Regions from separate parts of the Rossellomorea sp. FS2 genome, predicted to be linked through region 3. Evidence: predicted binding sites of a transcription regulator. Region 3 holds the regulator's gene; each other region holds the start of a gene.
What was found. The regulator Rex, encoded in region 3, represses fermentation and respiration genes when NADH is low (regulators of the CRP and FNR family bind a similar motif). The targets are predictions, from matches to a motif close to TTGTGAAATATTTCACAA.
Positions count from the first base shown of each region.

Region 1: a site for Rex is predicted at 3,875-3,892, ahead of yeiL (transcriptional regulator YeiL). Genes of this name have one in related genera too.
Region 2: a site for Rex is predicted at 8,113-8,130, ahead of ACNA6I_RS08015 (cytochrome ubiquinol oxidase subunit I). Genes of this name have one in related genera too.

Region 1 covers NZ_JBLRVS010000007.1:468,452-478,504, reverse strand. The annotation lists gene ACNA6I_RS21765 (MATE family efflux transporter) at 1-816, opposite strand, end outside; gene ACNA6I_RS21760 (MerR family transcriptional regulator) at 846-1,673, opposite strand; gene ACNA6I_RS21755 (helix-turn-helix transcriptional regulator) at 1,864-2,208, shown strand; gene ACNA6I_RS21750 (hypothetical protein) at 2,304-2,573, shown strand; gene ACNA6I_RS21745 (MFS transporter) at 2,645-3,826, opposite strand; gene yeiL (transcriptional regulator YeiL) at 4,068-4,742, shown strand; gene ACNA6I_RS21735 (hypothetical protein) at 4,757-5,455, shown strand; gene ACNA6I_RS21730 (MBL fold metallo-hydrolase) at 5,568-6,374, shown strand; gene ACNA6I_RS21725 (hypothetical protein) at 6,394-6,612, opposite strand; gene ytvI (sporulation integral membrane protein YtvI) at 6,814-7,842, shown strand; gene ACNA6I_RS21715 (sulfite exporter TauE/SafE family protein) at 7,896-8,699, opposite strand; gene thrS (threonine--tRNA ligase) at 8,784-10,053, opposite strand, start outside.
Region 2 covers NZ_JBLRVS010000001.1:1,524,817-1,534,869, forward strand. The annotation lists gene ACNA6I_RS07980 (YkyA family protein) at 26-682, opposite strand; gene def (peptide deformylase) at 969-1,520, shown strand; gene ACNA6I_RS07990 (Cof-type HAD-IIB family hydrolase) at 1,575-2,345, opposite strand; gene ACNA6I_RS07995 (DNA-dependent RNA polymerase subunit epsilon) at 2,956-3,162, shown strand; gene rnjA (ribonuclease J1) at 3,167-4,834, shown strand; gene ACNA6I_RS08005 (potassium channel family protein) at 4,943-5,605, opposite strand; gene ACNA6I_RS08010 (cytochrome d ubiquinol oxidase subunit II) at 5,682-6,695, opposite strand; gene ACNA6I_RS08015 (cytochrome ubiquinol oxidase subunit I) at 6,699-8,024, opposite strand; gene ACNA6I_RS08020 (ABC transporter ATP-binding protein) at 8,214-10,025, opposite strand; gene ACNA6I_RS08025 (ABC transporter ATP-binding protein) at 10,042-10,053, opposite strand, start outside.
Region 3 covers NZ_JBLRVS010000006.1:2,307-12,359, reverse strand. The annotation lists gene ACNA6I_RS19235 (ABC-three component system protein) at 1-640, opposite strand, end outside; gene groL (chaperonin GroEL) at 1,671-3,305, opposite strand; gene groES (co-chaperone GroES) at 3,367-3,654, opposite strand; gene ACNA6I_RS19220 (CPBP family intramembrane glutamic endopeptidase) at 3,940-4,683, shown strand; gene ACNA6I_RS19215 (YdiK family protein) at 4,683-4,889, shown strand; gene tatC (twin-arginine translocase subunit TatC) at 4,965-5,747, opposite strand; gene ACNA6I_RS19205 (twin-arginine translocase TatA/TatE family subunit) at 5,763-5,933, opposite strand; gene ACNA6I_RS19200 (redox-sensing transcriptional repressor Rex) at 5,988-6,665, opposite strand; gene ACNA6I_RS19195 (ABC-F family ATP-binding cassette domain-containing protein) at 6,874-8,805, shown strand; gene tsaD (tRNA (adenosine(37)-N6)-threonylcarbamoyltransferase complex transferase subunit TsaD) at 9,170-10,053, opposite strand, start outside.

The sequences.
Region 1 (10,053 bases), on a different contig from region 3:
CACATTGTAGCCTGCCACAAAAACGAACATCCCCATCTCAGCCAGCAGGCTCGGAAACCCGATGGAGAAGATGTGAAGAAGTCGCTGGAGGCTCCATGCAAATGCCGGCTTCCGCAGAGAGCTTTCTTTTTTCATAAAATGGGTCAGGAGGATCAGGACACCGACTGCTCCCCCTGTGACCGTGGATACTGCAGCACCCGTCACCCCAAGTCCCCAGACGAAGATCGTGAGGTAGTTCATGCCGATATTGACCAGCGCCATGACGACCAGTGAGATCATGGAAAGAACCGGGCTTCCGTCATTCCGTACAAAGATGCTCAGCACCTGTTCGAGGGCAATGATCCAACCGAAAAGGAACATGACGCTTAAGTATTCATGGGCGAAAGTGGCTGTATCCGAATTCGCTCCAAGCAAGCTCCCCACAGCCTCCATATTCACATAGCCGATGAACCCGAGAAGAACGAGCAGGGTAATGACGGCGGTGATGGAAAGACTGAAGAAACTTCTTGCTGCATAATGATCAGAGCGCCCCAGGTGCATGGAGTAAAGCGTCCCGCCCCCCATCCCGATCCAGAGTGCGATGGCGAATATGAGGGAGAATACAGGAAGGGCTACATTGACGCCCGCAAGCGCGATCTCACCGACGCCGTGACCGATGAAGATACCGTCGATCAGGATATTGACGGCCATGACCATCAGGCCGAATATGGAAGGGAAGAAGTACCGCAGGAATACGTTCTTCACCGGTTGCTTTAGAAATAGACTGTCTGTCGTTTCCATGATGAATTGACCTCCATTGATGGTGATAGAAGTCATTGTAAACGTTCAAGCAGCTTGAAGGTCAATCACCTTCTTTTCACGGGAACCTGGATCATGGTCAGGTAATCGTTCTCATCCTTGACGACAGATTCATCGAGGATATAGAGCTCGATTGCCTCCCCGTCGACAAGGTAGCCGTGAGTATGGATATGGTCGAGTACGTGCAGATGGGCTTCTTTTATGTCTTCATAAGGCCCCTTATAGGGATAGCAGGCGTATAGACCTCCTCTCAGGAAGTGGGGGGAGGCATGGTCTTCATTCAAGTCGAAGATGCGGCTGTATTTCACCGGTCCCTCTTCCTGTAAGCTCGGATAATCGACGACAAAACCGAGGTCTCCCGTGAAAAATCCATCGTAGACGTGGGACATCTGGGAAATCCTCTCCATATCGCTCAAATGGATCTCATCCATCTTCGCAATCATATCGACCGGTCCTTCATTGTAGTAATACGTGATGGACCGGGCACCGAACTCCTTGATGGTGACAGCCGTCTCCGTCAGCAGGGACAGCCCTTCTTGGATGGTGGTGATCTTGTTCTGGATCTTGCGGGAAATGATCTCCAGGTCCCGGATCTCCTGCCTGGTCTCCTCCAGTTTCCGTTGAAGGAGGTCGAGGGTCCCCTCGGGCGACCGCTTCTCCAGCTGTTCCTTGATATCCTTGATGGCAAACCCGTTCTTCCTCAGGAAAATGATGGCATCCAGCGTGGCAAACTGTTCGATGCCATAGTAGCGGTATTGATTTTGTTCGTCTGTATATTTAGGGCTGAATAAACCAATCTCGTCATAATAGCGAAGCGTCGGTTTTGATAATTTGAAGAGATTGGATATTTCTCCGATCCTCAATCGTTTTCTCATATTCCCTCACCTTTACATAGAAATCGTTTCTTCCATTCTACCCCAAAATCCCGCAATAGAAGGAATATGGAGGAGGAAACGAGAATAAAGCGATAAGGAAGGCAGCTTCGTATGCAACCACAGGTTGCGGACGTTCAACCACTGTCTTCTCCCAAGAGAATGACCGTGGGATTATACTGAATCCATACTAATGAACAGGTGGTTGATGGGAATGGAACTGGCCGGGAATTTAAAACGAAAGCGTGAAGAGTGCAGGCTGTCCCAGGATGACGTGGCTACGCAGTTGAGTATCTCAAGGCAATCGATTTCCAAGTGGGAAACGGGCAAATGCTACCCCGATCTGGATAATCTGATCCTTTTGAGCGATCTGTATAAGATATCACTTGATGAATTGATCAAAGGGGATAAAAGCTTTCAGGAGCGGATCATCATCAGGGAAGCGGGGAGTGTAAGGAGCATGTGGCCCTGGTGGGTGATCTTTCCTGCCTTCGGTATGCTCTATGGACTGGTGTCTATGATTCTGAATCGTCTTTGATCATCTCAAACATGATTCTGGTACAGACGAGTGGATGGGGATAACATCAATCCGTTATACTTGATCAAACGGAAGGCTAAGACGGAGGTGAAATCATGGAACAGTTTGTCAGTCCCCGCAAGATAGTGGCTTCAGTCGGGGCATTCATCTTCGGGGGAATTGCCTTGAATCTGCTTCTTCATCCATTGGGCTCGCACGAGATGATGGGATTCCTTCTCTTTCTGATTACAGGAGCCGTGCTCTATTATGGCCTGCTTGCGTTGCATCGCATCAACAGGATGCTAACGATTGCCCTGTTAGGATTGATCGGAATCGGGAGCATGGTCACGGCCGTGTACCTGCTTCTGCATCCGGTGGCCCATTAGGCTGTTAATTACACACATAAAAAGGAATCCCGCCTCCTCAGGCAAGGGATTCCTTTTTGTAATGCTCTCCGTCAACTTGCCAGGGACGACTGGGCACTCCGGTCGTTTTTCTGTATCTTCCGGTAAACGAGTGCGACGATGAACGAAGGGATCGTGCAGACAATCATCCCCAAAAACGCGTAGCGTGGGTCGATCTCATACAGAAACCCACCAAAAAGGGTGAAGACTGCGGTGCTCCAGCTGAGGGCGAGGGCGGAATAGATGCCCTGCGCCTTCGGGACGTCCTTCGGTGCGATGTTCTTGATCAGATACTGCATGAACGCATAATGGCCCATGGCAAATGAGCAGGCGTGCAGAAGCTGCGAAACCGAGAACACGGCGACGCTCGGGAAGGCGAAGACAAGGAGCCAGCGGATGGTCGAGCCGAGCGCAGCCGTTGCAAGCATCGTCCCGACAGACACGTTCCGGAATAAGCGGTCTGCCACGAGGAAGAACAGGATTTCAGCGATGACTCCGATGTTCATGATGGCCCCGATCCAGGACTTCGGTGCATCGATTTCCTGAAGGAAGATGTAGCCGTAGTTGTAGTAGGACGCATGGGCCGCTTGCAGCAGGATGACGATGACAAGGACAAGGCCGAAGTGTTTCACCTTGAACAGCTTGAGCATGGCCCCACGGGCGGCCGGCAACGGCTTGGGCTTATTCGACAGAACGTCTGGAGCCTTCAGCATCCCGAGTGCGATCAACAGGAACAACCCGATCAATAAGGCCCATATGATGACACCATCTCCAAGCTTACTTGTGAAAAGTGTGAGGATCAGTCCACCGATGACGAAGCCGAGGGACCCCCAGGAGCGGCTTTTTCCGTAATGCTTCAACTGTCTGTTCTGCACAAGGACACCGGCCGCTGTGTCGAGTGCGGGCATGAGCGTAGGATAGAAGAAGTGCAGCAGCAGGACAACGGCCATGAGAGTCCAGTAGGAACTTGCCGGGATGCAAAGAAGGATGGCCAGGAAGGTCCCGATTCCCATGCCGTTCAAGAGCATCTTGCTGCTGAATTTAGAAGAAAGATAGGGAAAGGCGAACAGGGTGGAGAGCCCGCGAATGACGAGCCCGAGACTCATGATCAAGCTTGCCTCTGCGACCGATACCCCCTTCGAGTTGATCATCCACCCCGTCCAGTACGGCAGGAAGATTCCCCATGTTAGATAAAAAGTGAAAAATTGTCTACTCATCCAGCGTTGTGTGTTCATGTCGATTCCTCCATTTGATTGCATCATACCAAGGTGAGTGGCAAAAAAATATGAGAAATCTCACATTCTGAGAAAAACACTTCTTTCCACCCCCATACGACTATGGTAGATTTTAGATATTATCATTGGAGGTGAGAAGAATCGATTTCATACTTGATACGTTAGTGGGAGTTGGACTCGTATTTTTGATCCTGATCACCTTCCTCCTTTATACATTGTGGAAAAAAGGAAGGTAAGTGCCATGAAGAAAATCACAGGTGCGCAAAGACAAGACATCATGAAACGGAATTCCGTAGCGTCCTTCTTTTCCTTTCCCATGGACCGGCATCTGGAGGTCCATTTGTTCGAGCGGGATGAATGGGTGATCAGGGAAGGGACAAGGCCAGACTATTTTTATTATGTGATTGAGGGAAAGGCGAAAATCTATGTGACGTATTCCAACGGAAAAGTCTCCCTGATCAATTTTGTAAATGCCCATGACTTCATCGGTGAGATGGAGCTTGTGAACGAAGTATACTATTCCAAAGGGATCCAGGCGCTTACAAGAACGGTTTGCTATGCTGTTCCACTCGAGTCATTCCGAGATCAGCTGTTGGAGGATGCCACGTTCTTGAGGGAGTTGACCAGGTTCCTTACGCTGAAGGCGACGGCCATGTCGGCCAAGTATTCTCAAACCCTGTCTTTTCCACTTGAGAATCGATTGGCCGATTTCATCCTCCAGACAGCGGACGGCACCATCTATAAAGAGAAGCATGTGACGGTCTGCGATTTCCTTGGCGTATCGTACAGACATCTCCTTCATGTGCTCTCATCCTTTACAAAAAAAGGATACATCAGGAAAGAAGGGACCCGGTACATCATCACCGATGCCAAGGCACTTGAGGTCCTGGCCGAACTCCTGAGAAATGAAAGCTGAAAGTAGGGAAAACGTTGATCCAATTACTATTTTATTTTGTCATGGTCATGATCGTGGCCTTGTTCCGCTATCTTTTGTTCGATGCTGTTGATCCTGAGCTGTTGGGAGCTGCCTTCCTATTTCCCGTGGGAGCCCTTGTTCTATATGTGCTGACCAAGCACTTCCAAAAAAAGGAGCAGGCGTATGTTCCGAAGGATGTGAAGGGGTGGAGCTTTTATCACCTTCAACGGTCCTTTGCCGTCCCGAAGCCACTATTCGAAGGCGATCAAAAAAGAGGGTATCTTAAGAGATATTACGAAAGCAAAGGCCGTTTTATCATCGGAGAGATGGTCAGTTCCAACTGGTACGTATCTATGGAGATCAAGGTTGATGGGGACCTCTATCAGGTAAAATGGTATCGGGAACGCTGGTTTTCGAGGCAGGAACACTGGGAAATCGTACGGAACGGTGAGTTGATCGGCCAGGCGAGGACGCTGGTGGATCTTAGACGCATAGCCAAACTGAAGGAAGTGATCGAGTTCCACATTGGAAATCGGACGCTCCAGACGGCCGCCAACACGGTCACCTCGACGATAACGGTGACCTCGGGGGAGGCTGCGATCGGCACATTGAAGCGGAATCATATCGTGAGTAATGTTTCGGCCATGGAAGTCAGGAACCGTGATCACGAGGCAATGGTGGCTCTTATCCTTCATCATTTTTATTTCAAGTAAGACGGTCCTGTAAGAAGTGGGAGATTCCTGCTTCTTTTTCATTGAAAAAAGTGAGTGATTATTCATTCATGTGGTACAGTAGAGAAAAGAGAGATGATAGGGAGGGTTCTACGTGCTTTTTAAACAAAATTCATGTCCGAGTGAACAATCAGGCGTTCGATTGTTCGAGTGTAGACAAGAAGCATTCGGGGTTCAGTTGAATTGCTATGCGTTTGCGGCAGGGGATGTCTTGATCGATACCGGCTCACACTCCTTGCGTCGCCATTTCCGACCGTTTATTGATGAGGTGAATCCCGAATTGGTCATGATCACGCATCATCATGAAGACCATACGGGAAACGCTTCCTATTGCAACAGCAAAGGAATCCCGGTTCTGATGAACCCTCTTTTTCGTAAGGAATGTACGGAAAAAGCAAACTACCCCTTTTATAGACGGATGTTCTGGGGTAAACGTCCTGCATTCCAATCAGGGACACTGCCTGAAGTCATCCATTCGGGACGGGATGTGTTTAAGGTCATCTCCACTCCGGGACATGCCGCCGATCACGTTTCATTCCTGAATGAGTCAACCGGGCAACTATTCTCGGGGGATCTCTACGTTTCTCCTAAAACGAAAATTGTACTGCGGGAAGAGAGCATACCTGCCATCATCCGGTCGATCAGGGACATTCTTACGTATGATTTCGACGAGATGTTCTGTTGCCATGCAGGGTATGTAAAGAATGGGAAAAAAGCCATGAAGCTGAAGCTTGAGTACTTAACAAAAATAAAGGAAAAGGTGACGGCCCTTCATCATGAAGGTCTTGGGGTCAATGAGATTCAACAGACCATTTTCCCGAATAAGTATCCGATCATGTCATTTTCCAGAGGAGAATGGGATTCCAAGCATATTGTTTCGTCCATCATCGAAGAATTATAGAGCGGGATGCTTTTCAGGTTTACCATAGGGGCTCTTTCTCTCCGCTCAGTTTGATGATAAAAGGGAATAGAAGAATGGCCACCACACTGATGAAGCCGAGGCTCATCATCCTCTGCGTTTCGGCAGAAATGTATTGGGTGGTACCACAGTGGGGACAGATTTTTCCTTCTTTGGAGAAACCAAGCTTCCAAATATCTCGTCCCCTCCATTTATTCTGACAGCTTGTACAAGCAGCCATGCTGATCAACTCCTTTTCCTCTTATTTACGGATGGATCAACAAAAAAGTTTCATCGCGAGATTTCTATTTTTACTAAAGATTTACTTTCCTTCCTATTCACTTTAGAATTGAGATATTATAGTGAAGGTTGCTCGTGCCTAATGGGCTCTTGGAAGGAAGGTTAATGATAGTTGAATCGAGTTCTGGTTAAACGCGTTATAATGTTTGTGCTTCTCCTAGCTGCTTGTGTGTTTGTGTATATTTACTTTTCAGTGTTCCTCCCCATATTCCTTGCCCTTTTGACAGCCATGGTCATGGAACCGCTCGTCAAGTGGGTGAAGAAACTCCTCAAGTCGGAAAAACGTCTCCTGCCTGTCATCATCGTCTTCACCACGTTTATGCTTGTTTGTGCGTGGGGACTGTATTTCACGGTGACGAGGGTGTTCAATTCCCTGTATGAATGGTCATTGAATATTCCGGTCTACGCAAAGGATATTCAGGTGTTCGTCAATGATCAGGTGATCCGTTTCAATGAATTCATCGATGAAGTCCCGCAGGGTGATCGGATTGTCAAGGAAATCGAGAAACAGTCCCAAGGACTTACCGATACAGCTGTGCATCTGACCTCACAGCTGATCAATGCCATCGGTTCGGCGCTTCAGTCGATTCCAAATATGGTATTCGTCACATTGATCTATCTCATCACCTTTTTCCTCTTCAGTCTGGATCTCCCGAAGCTTCTGAATATGTTCTTCAATTTCTTCAAGCCGGAAACATCGGGTAAACTCCGCTTCGTATTCCAGAAGATGAGCAAAGTGTTCATGGGGTACTGGAAGGCTCAATTCATCCTGAGTATCGGGGTATTCCTGATCACCTATATCTCATTATTGTTCATTTCTCCTAAGGTTGCTCTCATCATGAGCATCATTATCTGGCTGGTCGATATCATTCCCCTTTATGTGGGGCCGGCACTTGTGCTTGCGCCATGGGGCCTTCTCGCCATGATACTCGGAGACGTGAACGGCGGTCTGGCTTTGATTGTTCTCGCGGCTGTGATCACCATCGTCCGCCGTGCCATCGAGCCGAAAATCCTTGGGGACTCGATCGGCCTTGCTGCCTTGCCGACCGTCTTGACCATGTACTTCGGGTTCGTCTTCTTCGGGGTCATGGGGCTGATCCTTGGACCATTTGTGTATATCGCCATCCGCTCTGCCAAGGAAGCAGGCCTTTTCCAACTGAATAAAGGATAAAAAAGCGGGGACGAATCCGGTGCAGGTCTGCACTGGATTCGTCCCCGCTTTATTTACGCCACGATCATCATGATGATCACGACGGCCAGGATGGCAAGATAGGCTTTTGAAAAGATTCCGTCAGGCAGCTTCTGTGCCCATTTTCTTCCGAATGGGACCCCGATGAACCCCCCTACCGTGAAACCGACAAGGGCAGGGAGATAAATGAATCCGATTGTGGATGCAGGCATATGGTCTACCTGCAAACCTGAAACCAAGTAGCTGATTGCCCCTACAATGGCGATGGGGAGGCCGAGTGGGGTCGCCAGTGCGACAGCATTCAGCATCCGCATCCCTTGCTTCCGGAGGAACGGGATGGTCATGACGCTACCACCGATACCGAGGAGGGTAGAGATGAATCCGATCCCCGTCCCGAAGAAAGCCGAAGCCTTCTTCCCCGGAAGCTGGAAGTCATCATCCTCCCGATCCGAGGTAAACGTCTTCTTCAGGAGATTGCTGATCAGGATATAGCCGAGCAGGGCGATGAAGAGGATCCTCAGAACCTCGCTATCGATGAAGATGGCTACGATTCCGCCGATGAGTGATCCTGCCGCAATGAACCCGGCAAGCTTTTTGAAGACAGACCACTTGATGTTCCCTTTACGGGAGTGATTATAGGTTGAGTTGAATGAGTTGATGATCATGACGGCAAGGGATGATCCGATGGCTGTGTGCATGAGGTATTCATGAGGGATCGTGTCGGGCAGGAATGCATACAGCACCGGTACCACGACGAAGCCTCCACCGAAACCGAACATACTTGAGAGGATCCCGATCAGGATCCCGATCAAGCCGAACATGATAAGAGAAACGGTCATGTTGACACCTTCCTTGTTGGATTGAGGCAGCTTTATCTTTTTAGGATACGCTACTTTTTGGCATTCAACAAGGCGACATTCCCATCACTGCTTGTCGCGGATCTGATCTCTTACCTTTTCCACGAAATCATTTACGGGGTATTCCTCCAGCTTCTCGCTTCCGTAGCACCGGACGGTCACGGAGCCACTCTCTTTCTCTTTATCTCCAAGCACAAGAATATATGGAACTTTTCGCATTTGTCCTTCGCGAATCTTCTTCCCAAGCTTTTCATTCCTATTATTCAAAGAGGCGCGTATCCCTGCCTGGCGAAGTTTCAGCAGAACGCTTTCGGCATATGGAGTGTGCGCGTCTGAGACGTGGATGACCTCGACCTGCTTAGGTGCGAGCCAAAGGGGGAACGCTCCACCAAAGTGCTCGATCAGGATGCCGAGGAAGCGGTCAATGGAACCGAAGACGGCACGATGGATGACAACCGGGCGCACTTTCTCGTTTTCTTCATTCACGTATGTCAGATCGAACTTCTCTGGAAGCTGGAAGTCGAGCTGGACGGTCGCGCACTGATGGCTGCGCTTGATGGCATCCCTGATGTGGATATCGATCTTCGGTCCATAGAAAGCGCCGTCTCCTTCATTGATTTTGTATGGAAAACCAATCTTCTTCAATACGTTCTCCAGAGCAGATTCCGCTTGGTCCCACAGATCCGGATCCCCCATGTAGTCATCCGGACGGGTGGAAAGTTCGATTTCGTAGCTGAATCCGAATACCTGGTATACATGGTCGATGATCTTCAAGGCAAGGGACACTTCTGCCTCGATCTGCTCTGGCGTTACAAAGATATGGGCATCATCCTGACAGAAGCTGCGGACGCGCAACAAGCCATTGAGGGCGCCGCTGAACTCGTGCCGGTGTACTTGTCCAAACTCTGCCATGCGGATCGGCAGGTCCCTGTAGGAGCGTAGACCATTCTTGAAGATCAGCATATGTCCCGGACAATTCATGGGCTTAAGGGCAAACGATTGATCGTCCACCTGAGTAAAGTACATATTCTCTTTATAATGATCCCAGTGGCCGGACTGCTCCCAAAGGCGCTGGTTCATCATCAGGGGAGTGCGGACTTCCTGATAATCGTATGATGTCTGGAGGTCTCTTAGGAAGGATTCCAGCTCATTCCGGATCAACTGTCCGTTCGCCAAGTAAAAGGGCATCCCCGGAGCTTCTTCAGAGAACATGAACAGGTCGAGCTCCTTCCCGAGCTTCCGGTGATTCCGCTTTTCCGCCTCTTTGAGGAAAAGGAAGTGATCTTCCAATTCCTTATTCGACGCAAAGGCAACCCCGTAGATCCGTTGGAGCATA
Region 2 (10,053 bases), on a different contig from region 3:
GGCAAAGGTGGCCGTCTTCCATCCATCATTCATCTATTTCTTCGAATGCCGCGTTGGAGTATAAGTCTTTTTTTGCTTCATTGTATTCTTTCGTCTTATCATTGTACTCATCATTCAATTTGGAGACTTTTTCATACTCCTTATTGATCGATGTGACCTGCTTTTCGAGTTGTTCCATTGTCAGGTCTTCTTTTTTCAGCATTTCATACAGTTCCTTATCCCCGTCAAGGACGCTCAGATAGGATTTCGTCAGCTTGGCGTGGAGCTCATAGCGTGCCTTCATCGTTTTCTCCAGTGACTGGGCTTGTTTCTTAAGATCTGCGTCGTCAAGTTTCTCTATGTATTTGGATGCATCTGCGAACGTCTCTTTTGCTTCGTCCATGGACGTTTGTTCTTTTTGGATATACTCTTTCCTCTTATCGACATTCTCCAGCGCTTCATCTGAAAGCTCCTGGATTTTGTCCATTTCCTTCATTCCAAGTCCCATGATGGTCTCATACAGGTTTTGCTCTTTCTTTTCAAGCTCCTGTAGCGGCTTTTGGGCTTCAGCATACGGCTTTTCCTTGGAAACGGTATCTTCCATGACATCATGAAGACTTTCTTCCGGTGATGATGTCCCTGAACACCCCATCAATAAAAGTGCGACAGCACCTGTCACGATTGCAAAACGGAATTTCGACACGATCAGATCCCCCTAACGTTTTTTCCATCTTCTACTATATCGATGTCTGCAGATTTTGACAATAGGGAGTTCCCCCTGTCGGAATATGTCTATACACAGGAAACCCTGTACTCTATTACTATGCCCCCCGTGGCTCCGGTATTCTTGACTCCTGCTAGATTCGTTAACTTTTTGTGTATGAAGTGTTAAAATAATTCTATTGCACGCATACCGCGCATCAGATTTACATGGAGCAACGGTAATCGTCAGATGATGACCGTTGCATTCGAGGAGGAATAAAACCATTATGATCACAATGAAAGATATCATCCGTGAAGGCCACCCTTCCCTCACGTCGGTTGCACAGGAAGTGAAACTGCCACCTTCAGAGGAAGATAAAGAAATCCTCTCAAGCCTTCTAGAGTATGTTAAAAACAGTCAGGACCCCGAGCTTTCCGCACAGTACGGATTAAGGCCGGGTATCGGCTTGGCAGCTCCACAGATCAATGTCCTGAAACGGATGATCGCCGTGAACGTGAAAGATGGTGAGCGCCTATACAGTTATGCGCTCTTCAACCCCAAAATCATCAGTCATTCTATCGAAAAAGCCTTTCTGACGTCAGGTGAAGGCTGCCTGTCTGTCGACCGGAATGTGCCGGGATTCGTTCCGCGGTATGCCCGTATCACGGTAAAGGGCTGGGACGTGGACGGCAACGAAATCAAAATCCGCCTGAAAGGTCTCGCCGCCATCGTATTCCAGCATGAGATCGATCACCTGAACGGCGTGATGTTTTATGACCATATCGATCATGAGAACCCGTTCGAACCGATTCCCGACGCCATCCCCATCGAACGATGATAATCGTGAAAAAAGGACTTCCCGTTGTTCCGGGAAGTCCTTTTTTTCTATCAGTTAAATCAAGCCCAGTTTTTTCAGTGCTTTAGAGATTCCGTCATCTGCCACATCCGCCGTCACGAAATCAGCATGCCGTTTCAGCTCTTCTACGGCATTCCCCATAGCAACACCCGTTCCGACGCCTTTGATCATTTCGATATCGTTCAATCCGTCTCCGAATGCATATACATCCTCCATCCGGAATCCGAGCTTGTCGATCATCCGTTTGATGCCCTCTGCCTTTGATCCACCGTCAGGCAGGATGTCCATGGAGTGTTCGTGCCATCTGATAAAGGAGAATTCAGGGTACTTCTCGCGGTAAAATCCTTCTTCCTCCTCATCACAGAATAGAAGTGATTGGTAAATGTCCCTCCCCTTATAGAATTCAGGCTGGAATTCAGGGTGGGTGAACTTCAGGCTCGCCATGCTTTTATTGATATACTCATCATTTTCATGATTGGCCTTCATTGTTTCATGGTCAAGATGGACGACAGGATGCCCTTTGGCTTCCGAGTCCTTCAGTAGGACTTCAAGGCGCCCGGTATCAAGTGGATTCGTGTAGATGACGTTGTTCTCGAATACAACATACTGTCCGTTGAAGGACACATAGGAATCAATGCCGAGTTCTTCCCTCAAGGGTTCATACATGAACGGTGCACGCCCCGTGGCGATGGCAACAAACGTCCCGTTATCCTTGAGGCGGCTGATGGCCTGTTTTGTGGAAGGCGGAAGTTTTTTATGGTGGTCAAGCAATGTTCCGTCTATATCAAAAAAAACGATCTTCGACATTATGACTCTCCTCTTTCTTATAATGGAATGACAAAAGTATAGGACGTTGATAAAGGTACATTTTCGCTTCGGAATTGTCAATGGATGCCGTAATCGCTTCATTTACTATATTTAACCATGTAAGAGAATCAAGAAATTCCGTACAATAGAAGTAAGGCATCTTTACTTCAAGCCTTTTTCTCGGTAAAATATAGGTAAGGAGTGATCATCCATGTTCAAAAAGCTGCGTAGGAAGCTTATGAAACAGTGGAAAGAATTGCTTAAAAAAAAGACGATCGCCTAAATGAAGGAGTCCATCTACATGCATGTCATACTGTCACTTTTCATAAGCAGGGACTGATGCCGTTTTGGGAGCTTTTTCTCCAAGAATGGATCCGTTCCTGCTCTTTATGTGCATGGAATCTTGATAAAACTTTATTTAATAGGAAGAATCCTTTATAATTCATACTATACATATTCATGATAGAGATCCCGGGCGGCTGTCGCCCTTGGAATGAAATGATCTATTTATGGGTAAACCGTATGGTAACAACCCACTCATTATGTTGATAACTTTTTTATCATAGAGGAAAGTTAAAGTTTTGAAAACGGATAAGGAGAGAGAAAACACATGATTTACAAAGTATTTTATCAAAAGAGTAAAGAAGAAGTGCCTGTTCGCGAATGCACTGACTCTCTTTACATCGAAGCAGATTCAGAGCGTGAGGTACGCCTCAAGCTGAAGGACAAACCGTACAACATCGAATTCGTGCAAAAGCTCGAGGGCGCTTTTCTAGAACACGAGAAAAACCAAGAATCATTCGAGCTGGAGAAATAATCGGATGAAATTTGTCAAGAATGACCAGACTGCAGTATTTGCCCTCGGTGGTCTAGGTGAAATCGGTAAAAACACATATGCTGTACAGTTCCAGGATGAAATTATCTTGATTGATGCAGGGGTTAAATTCCCTGAGGACGAACTCCTCGGTATCGACTATGTGATCCCTGACTATACGTATCTCGTTAAAAACGTAGATAAAATCAAGGGACTTTTCATCACACACGGTCACGAAGACCATATCGGCGGGATTCCGTATCTCCTTCGCGAGCTGAACATTCCGATCTACAGCGGAAAGCTTGCCATGGGATTGATCAAAAATAAACTTGAAGAGCATGGCCTTCTCCGCAATGCCAAGCTCAACATCATCCAAGAAGATGATGTGATCAAATTCCGGAAAACGTCCGTCACGTTCTTCCGAACCACCCACAGCATCCCCGATTCTTACGGGATCGTGGTCAAGACGCCTCCGGGCAATGTCGTACACACGGGTGACTTCAAATTCGACTTCACTCCAGTAGGGGAACCTGCCAATCTGACCAAAATGGCGGAAATCGGAAAAGAAGGCGTCCTATGTCTCCTCTCCGATAGTACAAATGCTGAGGTACCGAACTTTACGATGAGCGAACGTAAAGTAGGCGAAAGCATCGACGATATCTTCAGGAAAGTGGACGGCCGCGTTATTTTTGCTACATTCGCATCCAACATCCACCGCCTGCAGCAGGTTGTCGAAGCAGCGGTCTACCATAACCGTAAAGTGGCTGTATTCGGCCGAAGCATGGAAGCGGCCATCACCATCGGGCAAGAGCTCGGATACATCAATGCGCCGAAGGAAACCTTCATTGAGCATAATCAAATCAACCGATTGCCTGCGAATGAAGTGGCCATCCTGTGTACAGGTTCCCAAGGGGAACCGATGGCTGCCCTGTCCCGTATTGCCAACGGAACCCATCGCCAGATCCAGATACAACCAGGTGACACCGTTGTATTCTCGTCTTCGCCGATCCCTGGGAATACGATCAGTGTAAACCGCACGATCAACCTCCTGTACCGTGCTGGAGCCGAAGTGATCCACGGACCACTCAGCAACATCCATACGTCCGGACATGGTGGTCAGCAGGAAATGAAACTGATGCTCCGTCTGATGAACCCTACCTTCTTCATGCCGATCCACGGTGAGTACCGCATGCAGAAGATGCACGCTCAGCTCGGCGTTGACTGCGGTGTAGATCCAGATAATTGTTTCATCATGGATAATGGAGACGTCCTCGCCCTCAGCAGCGATTCTGCTCAAGTGGCAGGGAAGATTCCTTCAGGAAATGTCTATATCGACGGCAGCGGAATCGGTGACATCGGAAACATCGTCCTCCGTGATCGACGCATCCTTTCAGAAGAAGGACTTGTCATTGTCGTGGTCAGCATCAATATGAAGGACTTCAAGATTGCTTCCGGCCCTGACCTCATTTCACGCGGATTTGTTTATATGCGTGAATCCGGTGACCTTATCAATGAAGCACAGACCTTGATCTCAAAACACCTGAACAAGGTTCTTGAAAGAAGGACCACTCAATGGTCAGAAATCAAGAATGAAATCACGGATACACTGGCTCCATTCCTATACGAAAAAACAAAACGTCGTCCTATGATCCTTCCGATCATCATGGAAGTCTGATCCACCTTAAAAGGGCAGGTTCGCTATGAACCTGCCCTTTTTATACACTTCGTTCCCCATCAAAAAAGGATGGCCCTGGTAAGAAGGGGCCATCCTTTTGCTTTATTCTTATGTCCACAGGATTTTCTTCTCGAAGCGATTGATATCAGTGTCGGCACCGATCACGATGAGGATGTCCCCTTCCTGTATCTCCTCTTCAGCCTGAGGAGACACGATGATATCCCGGTCCCTTTTGATCGCCACGATATTGATCCCGTATTTTGCCCGGATATCAAGGTCGATCAAGCTGTTCCCGCTGAGCTTCTCATTGGCAACAAGCTCAACGATGGAATGCTCATCCGACAGTTCCAGGTAATCGAGTACATTATTCGAAACAATATTATGGGCGATCCTCCTCCCCATATCCCTTTCAGGATGAACCACCTGATTGGCACCGATCTTCCTCAGGACCTTTTCATGGTAGTCATTCTGAGCTTTGACGGTGATCTTCTTCACGCCAATCTCCTTCAGCATGATAGTGGTGAGGATGCTTGACTGTATATTATCCCCGATGGCGACAATCACGTGATCAAAGTTGCGGATCCCCAGACTCTTGAGCACCGACTCATCAGTGGAGTCCGCCACGACAGCGTGGGAAGCGGTGGAGGAAAACTCATTCACTTTATCCTCATCCATATCGATGGCCATCACCTCCATACCCTGCTCGGCGAGGGAGCGTACGATGCTCCCCCCGAAACGACCCAAACCGATGACTACAAACTCTTTTTTCATCTCCCATACCCCCTATTTTACTATCCTTATTTTAGCATAAAATCCAGGTGGAAATGGTTGGTCAGCTGTTCCTGACTCATTTTTTCCCTTTCACATAATCTGCGTCGAATAAAAACAGGCGCATCAATAGATACAGGGATGGGATCAGTAAAAGCAAGCCGGCTATAAACACGATGATGAGTGCCGTACCCATCACTTCGTTCGTTACACTTGAACCGATCGTGATGAAAGGCTTCAGGATGTACGGCAAATGGGACGCACCGTAACCGAAGAAAGCGAAAAAGAATTGAAGCATGACCGATATGAAGGCAAGGCCATATTGCTTGCGGCGATAAATGAGCCATGTAGCGAGAACAAAGAATAATAGGGATAAGCCGAACATCCACCAAATATCCATCGCATTCAAAAAATGCTCTTCATTGTGTTGTTTAAGGGACCAGAACACCCATAGGCTGGCGATGATCGTGGGTGGACTCCAGAAAAGGGAAAACTTCCTCAATATCTCCCTTGATGCCTTGTCCCCTGCCCTGTTGGCATAGTAGGTCAGAAATGCCGCTGAGATGAACAGGACTGAAACGATTGACAGAAATACCACACTCCATGAGTAGGGACTCGTCAAAAGTTTCCCGGCGAGGAAGATCACGCGGTCATCTGTTTCCTTCAGGAAGCCTCCTTCGGATATGGTGAGTGCCGTGGATAAAGACGCCGGTATCAACAACCCTGTGGCCCCGTAAATGAACAAGTACCCTATATTTTCCTTCGATCCATAGTTACTGAATGCGTAAAAGCTGCCCCGGATCGCAAGCAGGATGATTGCCACGCTTCCCGGGATGAGGAGGGCCGTCCCGTAATAATAAGCGGTATCCGGAAAGAATCCGACCAGACCGACGAAGAAAAACACGAAAAACACGTTGGTCACCTCCCATACCGGGGACAGATACCTGCTGATGAGTGCATTCATTGTGTGTTCCTTCCCTTTCATTCGGGCGTAAAAGGCAAAGAAACCGGCACCGAAATCAATGGAAGCTACAATGAGGTACCCGTATAAAAAGATCCACAGGACGGAGATCCCGATCACTTCCAAACTCATATCCTATTCCTCCTTCCGGTTGGCAGGGAACCGTTTCTCGAGTTCCGCTTCTGCAGGTTTGTTTTTGAACATCCTGATGAGGACCACCACACATAAAATGCCGAGCAACAGGTAAAGGGCAAGGAACATGGCGAAGATCCAAGCGACTCCGTCTGCACGTGTGGCTGCCTCGGCAATCTTCATGTATCCCCTGAGGATCCAAGGCTGTCTTCCGACTTCTGCGTAGATCCAGCCGAATTCAATGGCAAGCATGGCCAGGGGACCACTTGCAACTATTCCCCATAGAAGAGGTTTATTGAATTCATTCCCCTTCTTCCATTTCCACAGGAGCACGAATAAGAAGCTGATGAAAATGCTGAACATCCCGATCGACACCATCCCGTCGAACATGTAGTGGATCCAAAGGGGTGGTCGTTCATCCTCGGGAAAATCATTCAGCCCGATCACTTCCGTATCGAATGAACTTCCCGCAAGAAAGCTCAAGAATCCCGGCAGCCGGATCTCATTGGAAATTTCATTGTTCTCATCGATTGTTCCAAAGACGATCAGGTCTGCATTTTTTTCTGTTTCAAAATGCCATTCACCGGCTGCAAGCTTCTCCGGCTGATGCTCAGCAAGGAATTTAGCTGAAAGATCCCCGGCAAGGGCTGCACCGAGTGAAAAGATCAACGCGGCTGTCATGGTCATCCGTAGCGCCTTTTTATGATAATCCCCTCCCTTTTTCAGAAGGATGGAATAGGCGGCGATGGCTGCAAGGATGAAGGCCATTGTCATATAAGAAGTCGTAAGCACATGAAAGACCTTCGTAGGGGTGGCAGGATTCAGCATGGCTGCAATCGGGTCGATTTCGATTGCTTTGCCGTCCTTGAGCTCGAACCCTTGAGGCGTATTCATGAACGCATTGACGGTCGTAATGAATAAGGCCGAAGCCGAGGAACCGATCATAATGGGCAGGTTGAGGAGCCAATGGGTCCATTTGCCTTTGAAGCGATCCCACGTATATAGGAAAATACCAAGAAATATAGCTTCAAAGAAGAAGGCGAACGTTTCCATGAAAAGCGGAAGAGCAATGATCTGCCCCGCTACTTTCATAAATGACGGCCATAGCAATGATAGCTGCAGACCGATGGCCGTCCCCGTGACGACCCCTACAGCAACCGTGATGGTGAACCCCCTTGCCCATCTTCGGGCCAGAAGGAGATAGTGGTTATCATTCTTCTTTATGCCTATAAACTCTGCGATGGCGATCATTATGGGCATCCCCACCCCGATCGTTGCAAAAATGATGTGGAAGATCAATGTACTCGATGTAAGCAATCTACTGATCATGACGCTATCCAAAACTGATACCCCCTCGTACGTTATACCCTTATTATAAAACAATCGAAGAGTATGTGAATTGGTGAACATGACTATTTTGTGACAAACTTCACAAACTGACCGTATTCGATGTTATGATTTCCTTTCCCTCTCACGGCGAAAAAAAACATCCCTGCCGGCATAAGCAGGGATGTTCTTCTATATCGCTTCAATCATCCGGAACTGTGATTCTACGAGGTCGTAATAATCCCCTCTCTGTTCCATCAGCTGATCATGGTTCCCACTTTCCTTTATTCTTCCGTTTTCAAGGACGAAGATAGTATCAGAGTCCCTGATGGTAGAAAGCCTGTGGGCGATGATGATGGCTGTACGGCCTTTCAATAATTTTTTCAAGGCCGATTGGATCTTCACCTCGGTTTCCGTATCGATGGACGCCGTTGCCTCATCCAAAATGATGATGCGGGGATTGGCAAGCAGGGCCCTCGCGAAAGAAAGAAGCTGCCTTTCCCCTACAGATAGAACGTTCCCACGTTCTTCTACTTCGGTCTCATAGCCATTTGCCAGTTTTCCGATAAAATTGTCCGCTCCGATCGCTTCCGCAGCGAGTCGAACTTCTTCATCTGTCGCATCGGGACGTCCGAACCGGATATTATCCATGATCGTTCCAGAGAAAATGAACGTATCTTGTAGGACGATGGAAATCTGGTTACGCAGGCTTGCAACCGATACATCCCTTAAGTCATTCCCATCGATTGTGACCGCTCCTGCCGTCGGATCATAGAAACGACTGATCAAATTGGCGATGGTCGTTTTTCCTGATCCCGTATGTCCCACAAGGGCTACGGTCTGACCGGCCTTCATCTCGAGATTGATGCCTTGAAGGGCCTTTCGCTTATCATCATAAGAAAACTCCACATCGTTGAACTGGATATGACCGGCGATTTCTTTTATGGAAACCGCCTCTTCTTTCTCATGGACGATCGGCTTTTCATCGAGGAATTCAAAGATCCGCTCGGATGAAGCCATCCCGATCAAAAGCTGATTGTACACCTGCCCGAGACGCGAAATCGGCTCCCAGAACATGCCTAGATAAAAGGCAAAGGAAACGAATTCTCCAAGCTGCAGGGAACCGCTCTGTATCAGATGGGCACCATACCAGATCAAAACGGCAGTACCAACAGCATTGGTCATTTCAACAAGTGGTCTGAAGATGGCATTCTTCTTGGTGGCCGTTCTCCAGCTCTCGAAGTTCTCCGTATTGATTCCATCGAAGAACGCCATGTTTTCACGTTCCTGGGTGAAGGCCTGTGTCACCCTGACCCCTTGGATGCTCTCATTCAGATGGGAGTTGAGCTTCGCTTGTTTAAGCCGCACCAGCTGCCATGATTTCCGGATATTCTTCCTCAACGTGGTGGAGATGAAGAACATGATCGGAAGGATGACCATGACGGCGAGGGTAAGCTCAGGGCTCAGGGTGAACAAGAGAACGATGATCCCTGCGAGCAGGATGATATCCATCAATAGATTGATGACCCCGTTTGTAAACAATTCTTGAAGTGAGTTGATGTCGTTCATGATCCTGACGAGGATCGAGCCGGCAGAGCGCTGGTCGAAGAATCTGTGGGACAGGCTTTGCACATGACTGAACAGATGCCTGCGCAGGTCATAGATCACGCCCTGCCCCAGCTGATTCATCCACCGTATCCTGAGGATGTTGGCACAGTAACTCAGTATATAGAGTCCGGCGATCACACCGATCAGGGTCATCAACAGATTCCCATCCTTCTGGCGGATGGCTTTATCCAGCGTATACACCCCGATCAGAATCGGAATGATCAATCGGACGGCCGTTGTGATCAGGACCGTCAGGATGGACAGCGGCAACAGCTTCTTGGAATATGGCTTCAGATACGTCAGGAGCCGTGAAAGCTGTCCCCAGTTGAATGGCTTGTCGATCACTTGGTCGGTTGAATAGTGGAATCGATTCATCACTTTTTTATCATTTTTCATCTTAGTCATACACTCATCACCTCCCGGG
Region 3 (10,053 bases):
AGTAAGCATAATCAATATTCTCTTTAGTAATTGAAGAGGTATTTCGAAGAGGATCTCTTTTTAAAAAGATGTTAATTTGTTCTTTTATCTTATTGTTAATTTCATCTACTTGAACAACCCTATTAACATTTATTTTTCCTTTTTCATGATTAATGTATAGCTTATTCCATGCTTCATCAAATTTTCCTTCTTCAAACAACAACTTTTTAAAATGAAGGAATAATCTTTTCTTTTTATCCGGTACATATGAAATTAAATCCCTCTTCAAATTTTCAACAGTAAATTCTTTAATGTTTATCGCTGTATGTAGACTTGCTTCTTTTACTGTTGGTTGTATAATTGTTTTTCCTAACAATTCAAGAACTGTAGCTTTATAACCACCAATAGTTTCTTTGTCTTGATACGACTTTACTTGATGTATCGAGTAGTATTCACCCTTACATTTAATACAAAAATCTTCAAACCATTCTATTTCAAGAGTGTAGTTATTTACATCCTGATCACTTGTACCAATTTGATTTATCAAGCAAAGCATAGTATATACTGCTACTTTCCCTTGATATGTATATCCATTCCAAGAAGAAGCAGCACTACCACAAGCAATATCTGTCCAATTAAGGTCTACCTCAGTATTATTCATATATCCTCCCGGTTCTTCAGTAACATCAAAAAAATTAAAACGCTCTCTGATAAGAATCAGTCAAAATCGCATTCAGATTGTATATTTAAACCAATAATTTGACGAAGGAGTTTTGTAACTTGTATATAAGCAACGCCCTTTTGTTTTTTCCAAAAGCTCTGTTCAAAGAATTTACCCCAACATAACCAAAAAATAAAAACATAGTTACTTTGCGTACCTAACCTATTCACTCAGCTCATGTAATATTCCAAAAGGTACTTTGATTAAGAATCATCCTCTTCTACAATATACTCTTGATTTCTTTCTTTTGTATTTAGTCAAACGTAGATGTTTTTTGTATAGTAATTTAAAAATTATTCGGTTTTAATTAGAGGCGCAGAATTATGCTTTGACACCTCTTAAACCTTTAGCAATATCCTCACTCAATCTGAACTCTGTCAACTTTTTCAATAAAACCTAAATTTTTGAACCACCAGTTCTTATTCTATTTTTGTAAATATATTCTATTTTAACACTTACGTTAATTTATTTGTAAGTTTTTTATTTATACCCTCAAAAAGCACAAGAAAGTAAAACACTAATTAGCATTTTCTGAACTAAATTATCTTTTTTAAAGCACTAAGGATTCTAACGATGCTTTGTAATTGATCAATTAGTGATGCTTACTATGACCAAAGTTTTCGTAAAGAAAACACGGCTATCACATCGTCATTAAAATCAGTCGTGATAGAATGAAAAATTCACAATAGTACCCAATACAAACTAAGATTTAACTCCGCACCGTTTAAAACAAAATCATACAACCTTTCTTGCGGAATTTAGTGTCTCCTGGAACAAACCATAGACCATCTAAATCGTATCGACCTTCAAATCACAAAAAATTCACCTTCATATTATTCACTAAATGAAAAAAAGAAGCCTCTCAAAAGTTCACTGAACTCATGAGAAGCCTCGTTAAATTACCTTAATGTTAACATATCACTTTTACCTTACTCAAAAACCCACATATATCAAGGGTTTTGGGGCGTTATTACATCATGCCGCCCATTCCACCCATACCGCCCATTCCAGACATATCCGGCATTCCGCCGCCTTCTTCTGGGATGTCGGCCACTACGGCTTCTGTAGTCAAGAACATAGCCGCTACAGATGCTGCGTTTTGGAGGGCAGAACGTGTTACTTTGGTTGGGTCGACGATTCCTTGTTCGATCATGTTGACCCATTCGCCTGATGCGGCGTTGAAGCCTACGCCAACTTCTTCTTTCTTGAGGCGTTCCACGATGATGGAGCCTTCAAGGCCGGCGTTGTGTGCGATTTGACGGATTGGTTCTTCGAGTGCGCGAAGGACGATGTTGATTCCAGTAGCTACGTCGCTGTCTGCTTCGATGGAAGCGACTTTGTTGTAGACGTTCACTAGAGCCGTACCACCACCGGATACGATTCCTTCTTCGACTGCCGCACGTGTCGAGTTCAATGCGTCTTCGATGCGTAGTTTGCGCTCTTTGAGCTCGGTTTCAGTAGCAGCTCCGACTTTCACGACGGCTACTCCACCAGCAAGCTTCGCTAGGCGTTCTTGTAGTTTTTCTTTATCGAATTCAGAAGTAGATTCTTCTAATTGAGCACGGATTTGGTTTACGCGGGCTGCGATTTTTTCTGGATCTCCAGAACCTTCGACAACCGTTGTGTTTTCTTTTGTGACAACGACTTTCGCTGCACGTCCGAGCTGTGTGATGTTGGCAGATTTCAGGTCAAGACCAAGGTCTTCTGTGATCACTTCTCCACCAGTCAATACTGCAAGGTCTTCAAGCATTGCTTTACGACGGTCACCGAATCCAGGTGCTTTGACAGCCACTGCATTGAATGTACCGCGAAGTTTGTTCACAACAAGTGTTGCAAGGGCTTCGCCTTCAACATCTTCCGCTACCATCAATAGTGGTTTGCCTTGTTGAACGACTTGCTCAAGGACAGGAAGGACTTCCTGGATGTTGCCGATCTTTTTGTCCGTGATCAGGATGTACGGATTATCAAGGACCGCTTCCATTTTGTCTGAGTCTGTCACCATGTATGGAGATGCATATCCACGGTCGAACTGCATACCTTCCACAACGTCAAGCTCAGTCGTGAATCCTTTGGATTCTTCGATCGTGATGACACCGTCGTTACCTACGCGCTCCATGGCTTCAGCAATCAATTGGCCGACTTCTTCGTCCGCTGCAGAGATCGCTGCAACTTGTGCGATGGAGTCTTTGCCTTCGATTGGTTTAGAGATGGCTTTCAGCTCTTCGACAGCCCCTTGGACAGCCTTCTCGATCCCTTTACGTACGCCGACAGGGTTTGCTCCTGCTGTTACGTTTTTAAGCCCTTCACGGATCATCGCTTGCGCTAGGACCGTTGCAGTCGTCGTACCGTCACCGGCGATTTCGTTTGTTTTGCTTGCGACTTCCGCTACAAGCTTCGCACCCATGTTTTCGAATGCATCTTCAAGCTCGATTTCTTTCGCAATGGTTACACCATCATTGGTGATGAGTGGAGAACCGAACTTCTTCTCAAGTACAACATTGCGACCTTTTGGTCCAAGTGTTACTTTTACTGCGTTTGCTAATTGGTCTACCCCGCGAAGCATGGAACGGCGTGCTTCTTCGCTGAATTTAATTTCTTTAGCCATTTCAAACGTCCTCCTTTAATATCAGTTCATGGTTGGTGCGTATATGTGTTGGTTCGATTAATTATTCGCCTACGATGGCAAGGATATCGTTGTCACGAAGGATGAGATATTCTGTGCCTTGGTATTTCACTTCTGTACCAGAGTATTTACTGAAGATGATTCGATCGCCTACAGACACTTCAAGAGCGACGCGCTCACCGTTGTCAAGGACGCGACCTGTACCTACAGCGACAATCTTACCTTCTTGCGGTTTTTCCTTAGCAGAATCCGGGAGTACGATACCGCTTGCTGTCTTTTCTTCTGTTTCGACTAGCTCGATTACGACGCGATCACCTAGTGGTTTTAACAAGTGAAACAACCTCCTTGAAAATATGTAGATTAGGTTTTATTAGCACTCGCTTATCATGAGTGCTAACACAGTTATTATATTAAATAATTCGTTTTCATTTTGCAAGAGTCCTGCTTAAAAATTTTTTCGTCATTTTCCCCCTTTTTTCACACCTCACTATCCTATGTGGCGATTCCCGGCAATATTCCCATGACCGTGAGATTTGAACAGTTCCGCATTTATTAGTAGAATTGTACAAGGGTCTGTCCTGTCAGGCCTAAGGCTTGCTTAAAAGGAGATAAAACGTTGAATAAACATTATGGATACATTTTGATCGCCTATGTTGTTATGCAGCTCGCCGGTGCGGTTGGACCGCTCCTGTTTTATAAGGCCGGCACAGAAGTGTTTGGACAGACTAAAGAATACATGCAGCAGGTGGCCGTCGGTTCCTGGCTGATCTTCAGCTTCGCCGCGACCCTGATCATCGTCCTGCTCATCCTGCGAAAAAGCGCACCATCGAAACTCAAGCTCGAACGCTCTGCCCCTGCAGGCGCCGGGATTTCCGTCGTCTGGGCCGTTGTCGGGATCTTCATGGCGTTCTTCGCACAAGCCATCGCCATCCAGATCGAGACCCTTCTCGGCATCCAGGCCGGTTCTGAAAACACCCAGAACATCATGGGCATCGTGGACAATGTTCCCCTTGCCATGATCGTCGTCGCCATCATCGGGCCGATCCTGGAAGAAATCGTGTTCAGGAAGATCATTTTTGGGGCACTCTATCAGCGAATGAACTTTTTCTTCGCCGCATTGATCAGTTCCGTGATCTTCGCCCTTGCCCACTTCGAGCCGGTGCATGTGATCCTGTACTCTGCCATGGGCTTCACGTTCGCCTTCCTATATGTAAGAACGAAACGGATCCTCGTACCGATCTGCGCCCACGTGGCCATGAATACGATGGTGGTCATCATGCAGACCGTCTACCGGGATGAAATTGAAAAGATCATGAATGAAGCTGAAAAAATACAAGGATTTATTGGAGGTTTCCTATAATGAGACGATCACCCCTGTTCTCCGGCGTGATTTACATTCTTCTTGGGGTGCTGTTCACCTATTTTGCCATCCACACGGTCCGGGACACAGGCTGGGGATTTTTCACCTATATGCTGATCTTCCTTGCCACCCTGGACTTCGGTTCCGGCATACGCATGGTCCTTCTCCACTTCAGGATCAAGCAGCAGCTGAACCAGAAGAAGTAAGCTTAGTTAAAACAAAAACCGGATCCATCCGACTTCGTTCCATGAAGATCGGTGGATCCGGTTTTTTTGGCTGAATCAGCCTTTGTGTTGATTGAGTTCTTCTTCCACGCGTTCAATTTCCATCTGCTGTTCCGCCTGTAGGTACTTCCTATATCCGATTCGTGAGATCCCTATGCTGATCTCATAGAGGATCAACAGCGGGAGGGTCACCATCATATGGGAGACGATGTCCGGAGGCGTGATGAAGGCGGCAATCACCAACAGCACGAAGTAAGCCGCTTTCCTCGCCTTCGCCATCATCATCGGCGTGATGATCCCGAGCCTCGTCAGAAACAGCATCACCACGGGCAGCTGGAATAGCAGGCCGAATGGGATCGTAATCTGGAAGAGGAATTGGAAGTACTCATTGATCCCGATCACCTGCTGGATATCGAGATCGCCTGATAGCCTCATCATGAACGATACAACATACGGGAACAGGATGAAGTATGAGAATGCCAGTCCACCGAGGAACAGGAGGACCGATACCGGTATGTAGCTCAGGGTCACCTTCCGCTCCTTGTCATAAAGACCGGGCGACACAAAGGACCACACCTGATAAAGGATGACTGGTGACGTCATGATGACCGCGATGAACATGATCATCTCCATGTAGATCTTCAGGGGATCCGTCACACGGAAGGCATTCATCGTCATTTCTTTCGCTTCGTCCGCATGCTGCAGATACTTGATGAGCGGTTCGGCAAGGAAGAAGCTTGCCACAACGGCTAACAAGAAGAAAACGACTACAAACATGAGTCGTTTCTGCAATTCTCCTATATGCTCAAAGACTGTCATATCCTTTTGGGTTTGACTCATGGCGTTCATCCTACTTTACTTGGCACTTTTGTTCTTATCGTCTTCATCATCCGCTAAGCCTTTGGTTGCGTTTTTGAATTCACGTAGTGTATTGCCGGCTGCTTTCCCAAGCTCCGGTAATTTTTTCGGGCCGAAAATCAAAAGGGCCACCACTGCAATCAGCACCATACTTCCAGGACCTACCATAATGAGACACCTCCCCTTATATTCTTCTATCATAACGCAAATGGTCAGAATTTTCTATTCCGTTACGATTCCATCTTGTGACATTTCCGTGTCTTCCCCTGAGTAATGCTTGAGGAAATAGACAAGTGACTGAAGTTCCACTGCCAGATCGATATGATGGACCCTGATATGATCAGGAACCGTCAGGCGTGCCGGTGTGAAGTTCAGGATCCCCTTGATCTTCGAAGACACAAGGCGATCTGTGATATTTTGAGCAGATGAGGCCGGCACGGTCAGGATCGCAACTTCGATATCCATCCCCTTCAGCTTCTCCTCAAGCTCATCCATATGGTGGACGGGCACATCGCTGATTTCCGTCCCCACCTTCGCTTCATCCACCTCGAAGGCCATTTCGATCTTTGTATTGTTATTCTTTATGAAATTGTAATGAAGAAAAGCCGTTCCGAGATTCCCCACGCCGATCAATACGACCTTCGTCAGTTCATCCTGGTCAAGCGTTTCCCTGAAAAAGGATAAGAGATAATTCACATTATACCCATAGCCCTTCTTCCCTAACGCCCCAAAATAGGAGAAATCCCTCCGGATGGTCGCGGAATCCACTTTCACGGCTTCGCTTAACTCCTTCGACGATACCCGCTGCTTCCCTGAAGCATACAGATTCTTGATGAAACGGTAGTATAGCGGAAGGCGCTTGGCCGTTGCCTGTGGAATTTTCGTTGTTTCCTGATTCATCTCTTGTATTCCCCCACATCTTATAAACCCTCTTCCTTTTGGTCTGTCAGCGCTTCCAAAAAGAAGGTATATCTTTTATCTATTTTCCATCATACACTCTATTCTATCCTATTTGTATCCAGATTAATAGTCATAGTTCCTCCCCTTTTATTGCCGTCCACCTGGGAAATACGGTACACTAGCACTAATGAAACAGAGGTGAACCGACATGATTCTACTGCAAGTGAATCAGCTGACCAAAAATTTTGGTGCAGATAATATATTGACCAATATCAAATTGGAGATCCAAACCAGGGACCGGGTCGCCCTCGTCGGACGGAACGGTGCCGGCAAATCGACCCTCCTGAAGATCATTGCCGGACAGCTGTCCCATGACTCCGGAGAAATCACGAAGCCCAAGGGTGTGAGCATCGGCTACCTGGCCCAGAATACCGGTCTCGAGTCGGAGCTTTCCATCTGGGACGAGATGCTGACGGTATTCGAACACCTCCTCCAACAGGAAAAGCAGCTTAGAAGATTGGAAGCAGAGATGGCGGATCCGTCCGTCTATGAAGATGAAGACCGCTATCAGCGGGTATTGAAGGAGTATGACGAGCTTCAAGTCACCTTCAAGGAGTCCGGTGGCTATCAGTATGAAGCCGATATCCGTTCCGTCCTCCACGGCTTGAATTTCGCTTCCTTCGACCATGGGACGAAAATCTCCACCCTTTCCGGCGGACAGAAGACCCGTCTCGCCCTTGCGAAGCTCCTCCTGACCAAGCCCGATATCCTGATCCTCGATGAGCCGACGAACCATCTGGACATCGAGACGCTTTCCTGGCTAGAAGGATATCTTCAAGGCTATCCGGGTGCCGTGCTCATCGTATCCCATGACCGCTATTTCCTGGATAGCGTCGTGAACCAGGTGTATGAGATTTCCCGCAACCGGAGCAAGAAGTTCGTGGGGAACTATAGCAAGTACCTCGAGCAGAAGGCGCTGGATTACGAGAAGGACCTTAAGCTCTATGAGCGCCAGCAGCAGGAGGTCGCAAAGCTCGAAGACTTCATCCAGCGCAACATCGCCCGTGCCTCCACCACAAAGATGGCCCAGAGCAGGCGGAAAAAACTTGAGCGCATGGATCTCATGGACAGGCCGCAGGGTGACGAAAAATCCGCTTCCTTCGCCTTCCAGATCGATCGCCCGAGCGGGAATGATGTCCTTCACGTCAATGACCTCACCATCGGGTATGATGACGGGGAAGCCATCGCCTCCCATATCGACTTCTCCATCAAGAAAGGTGACAGCATCGCCCTTGTCGGACCGAATGGGATCGGGAAGTCCACGCTCCTCAAGACCCTGGTCAACAAACTGCAGGCATTGAGTGGGGACTTCAAATTCGGATCCAATGTATCCATCTCCTACTATGATCAGCAGCAAGCGGACCTTTCTTCCAACAAGACGGTCCTCAATGAACTATGGGATGAATACCCGATGAGGAACGAAAAAGAGATCAGGACCGTCCTCGGGAACTTCCTCTTCACGGGTGAAGACGTCCTGAAGCCCGTCAACACCCTGAGCGGAGGGGAAAAGGCCCGCCTCGCCCTCTCCAAGATGATGATGGAAAAAGGGAATGTCCTCATCCTCGATGAGCCGACGAACCATCTCGACCTGGACAGCAAAGAGGTCCTCGAGAACGCCCTGATCGACTATCCGGGCACGATCCTGTTCGTATCCCATGACCGCTACTTCATCAACCGGATCGCCACCAAGGTGATCGAGCTGTCCACAGGCGGATCCACTGAATACCTCGGGGATTATGACTACTACCTTCATAAGCTACAGGAGCAGGAAGAGCTCGCCGCCCTGGAACAGACCAAGGCAGAACCTGTAAAAGGTACACAGCAGAAGCAGTCGCACAAGATCGATAAGGAAGCCAAAAAGCTTGAACGTCAACGAAGACGGCGCATCGAAGAGATTGAAGAAAAGATGACCGTACTCGAAGGTTCCATTGAAGAAAAAGAAACCCTCCTGTGCGATCCGGATATCTTCCAGGATCACGAACGTGTTCAGACTCTGAATGACGAACTGACCCTGGCTAAAGAGGAACTGGATGCCCTTCTGGAAGAATGGACGGAGCTGGAAGAATTAGTGGAAGAGTAAGACTGAAGCGGTTCAAGGTTGAAAAGACCTTGAACCGCTTCTTTGGTTAGTGGGATGGCCTAAACGGGTAAAGGAAAGGAAGAGCTTCTTTCAGAAAAAACACTCCACTATTCATCCACAAGATTATCCACATTTCTAGCCTCGTCAATTCTATATCCACAAACCTTTTCCACACTATCCACAATTACTGCTCAAATTATACACATTATCCACATTCCAAATTCTACATATCCCCATCTGTTCTTCACAAGCCATTCACATCTTACGCACTACTTATCCCCAAATTATCCACAGACTGTTGATAAAACGTACGTTCCCAATAAAAAAACCTCGAACGGACGATTCCATTCGAGGTGTAATCTTATTAAAACTGTTCCAGATCCAATCCGGGATTTGCATTCATATCCAGTCCGCCACGCTTCCCTTGTTCAAACAGGATGGTTCCTGCAGCGGCAATCATGGCCGCATTATCCGTACACAAGGATAGGGGCGGGACGATGAGCTCACATGCATGGCTTTCAAACGTTGTCTCCAAAGCATGTCTCAGTCCTTTATTGGCCGCAACTCCACCTGCCAGAAGGAGCTGTTCGACACCGTATTCTTCCACAGCCCTTTTCGCCTTCGTCACAAGTACATCGATGACGCTTGCCTGGAAGCTTGCTGCAAGATCCTCCGGCTTGATCTCTTTCCCCTTCTGCTTCGCATTATGGAGAGTATTGATCACGGCCGACTTCAAGCCGCTGAAGCTGAAGTCATAGGATCCTTCCTCGAGCCACGCCCTTGGAAGGTCGATGACCGGCTCCCCTTCATGGGCCAGTCGGTCGATATGGGGACCCCCTGGATACGGAAGGCTCAGCGTACGGGCAACTTTATCATAAGCCTCCCCGGCTGCGTCATCACGCGTCTCTCCGATCACTTCAAATTCCCCGTGACCCTTCATGAGAACAAGCTCCGTATGTCCTCCCGATACAACCAAGGACAGGAGGGGGAACGTCATTTCATGGATTAACCGGTTGGCATAGATATGCCCGGCAATATGATGGACACCTACCAACGGTTTGTTATGAGCGAATGCAAGTGCCTTGGCTGCATTGACCCCAATCAGGAGTGCGCCCACCAGACCCGGTCCTTCCGTCACAGCGATGCAGTCGATCTCCTCCATCGTCATCTCCGCTTGATCGAGCGCTTCTTGGAGGACAAACGTCACCTGCTCCACATGATGCCGTGACGCAATCTCCGGTACGACAC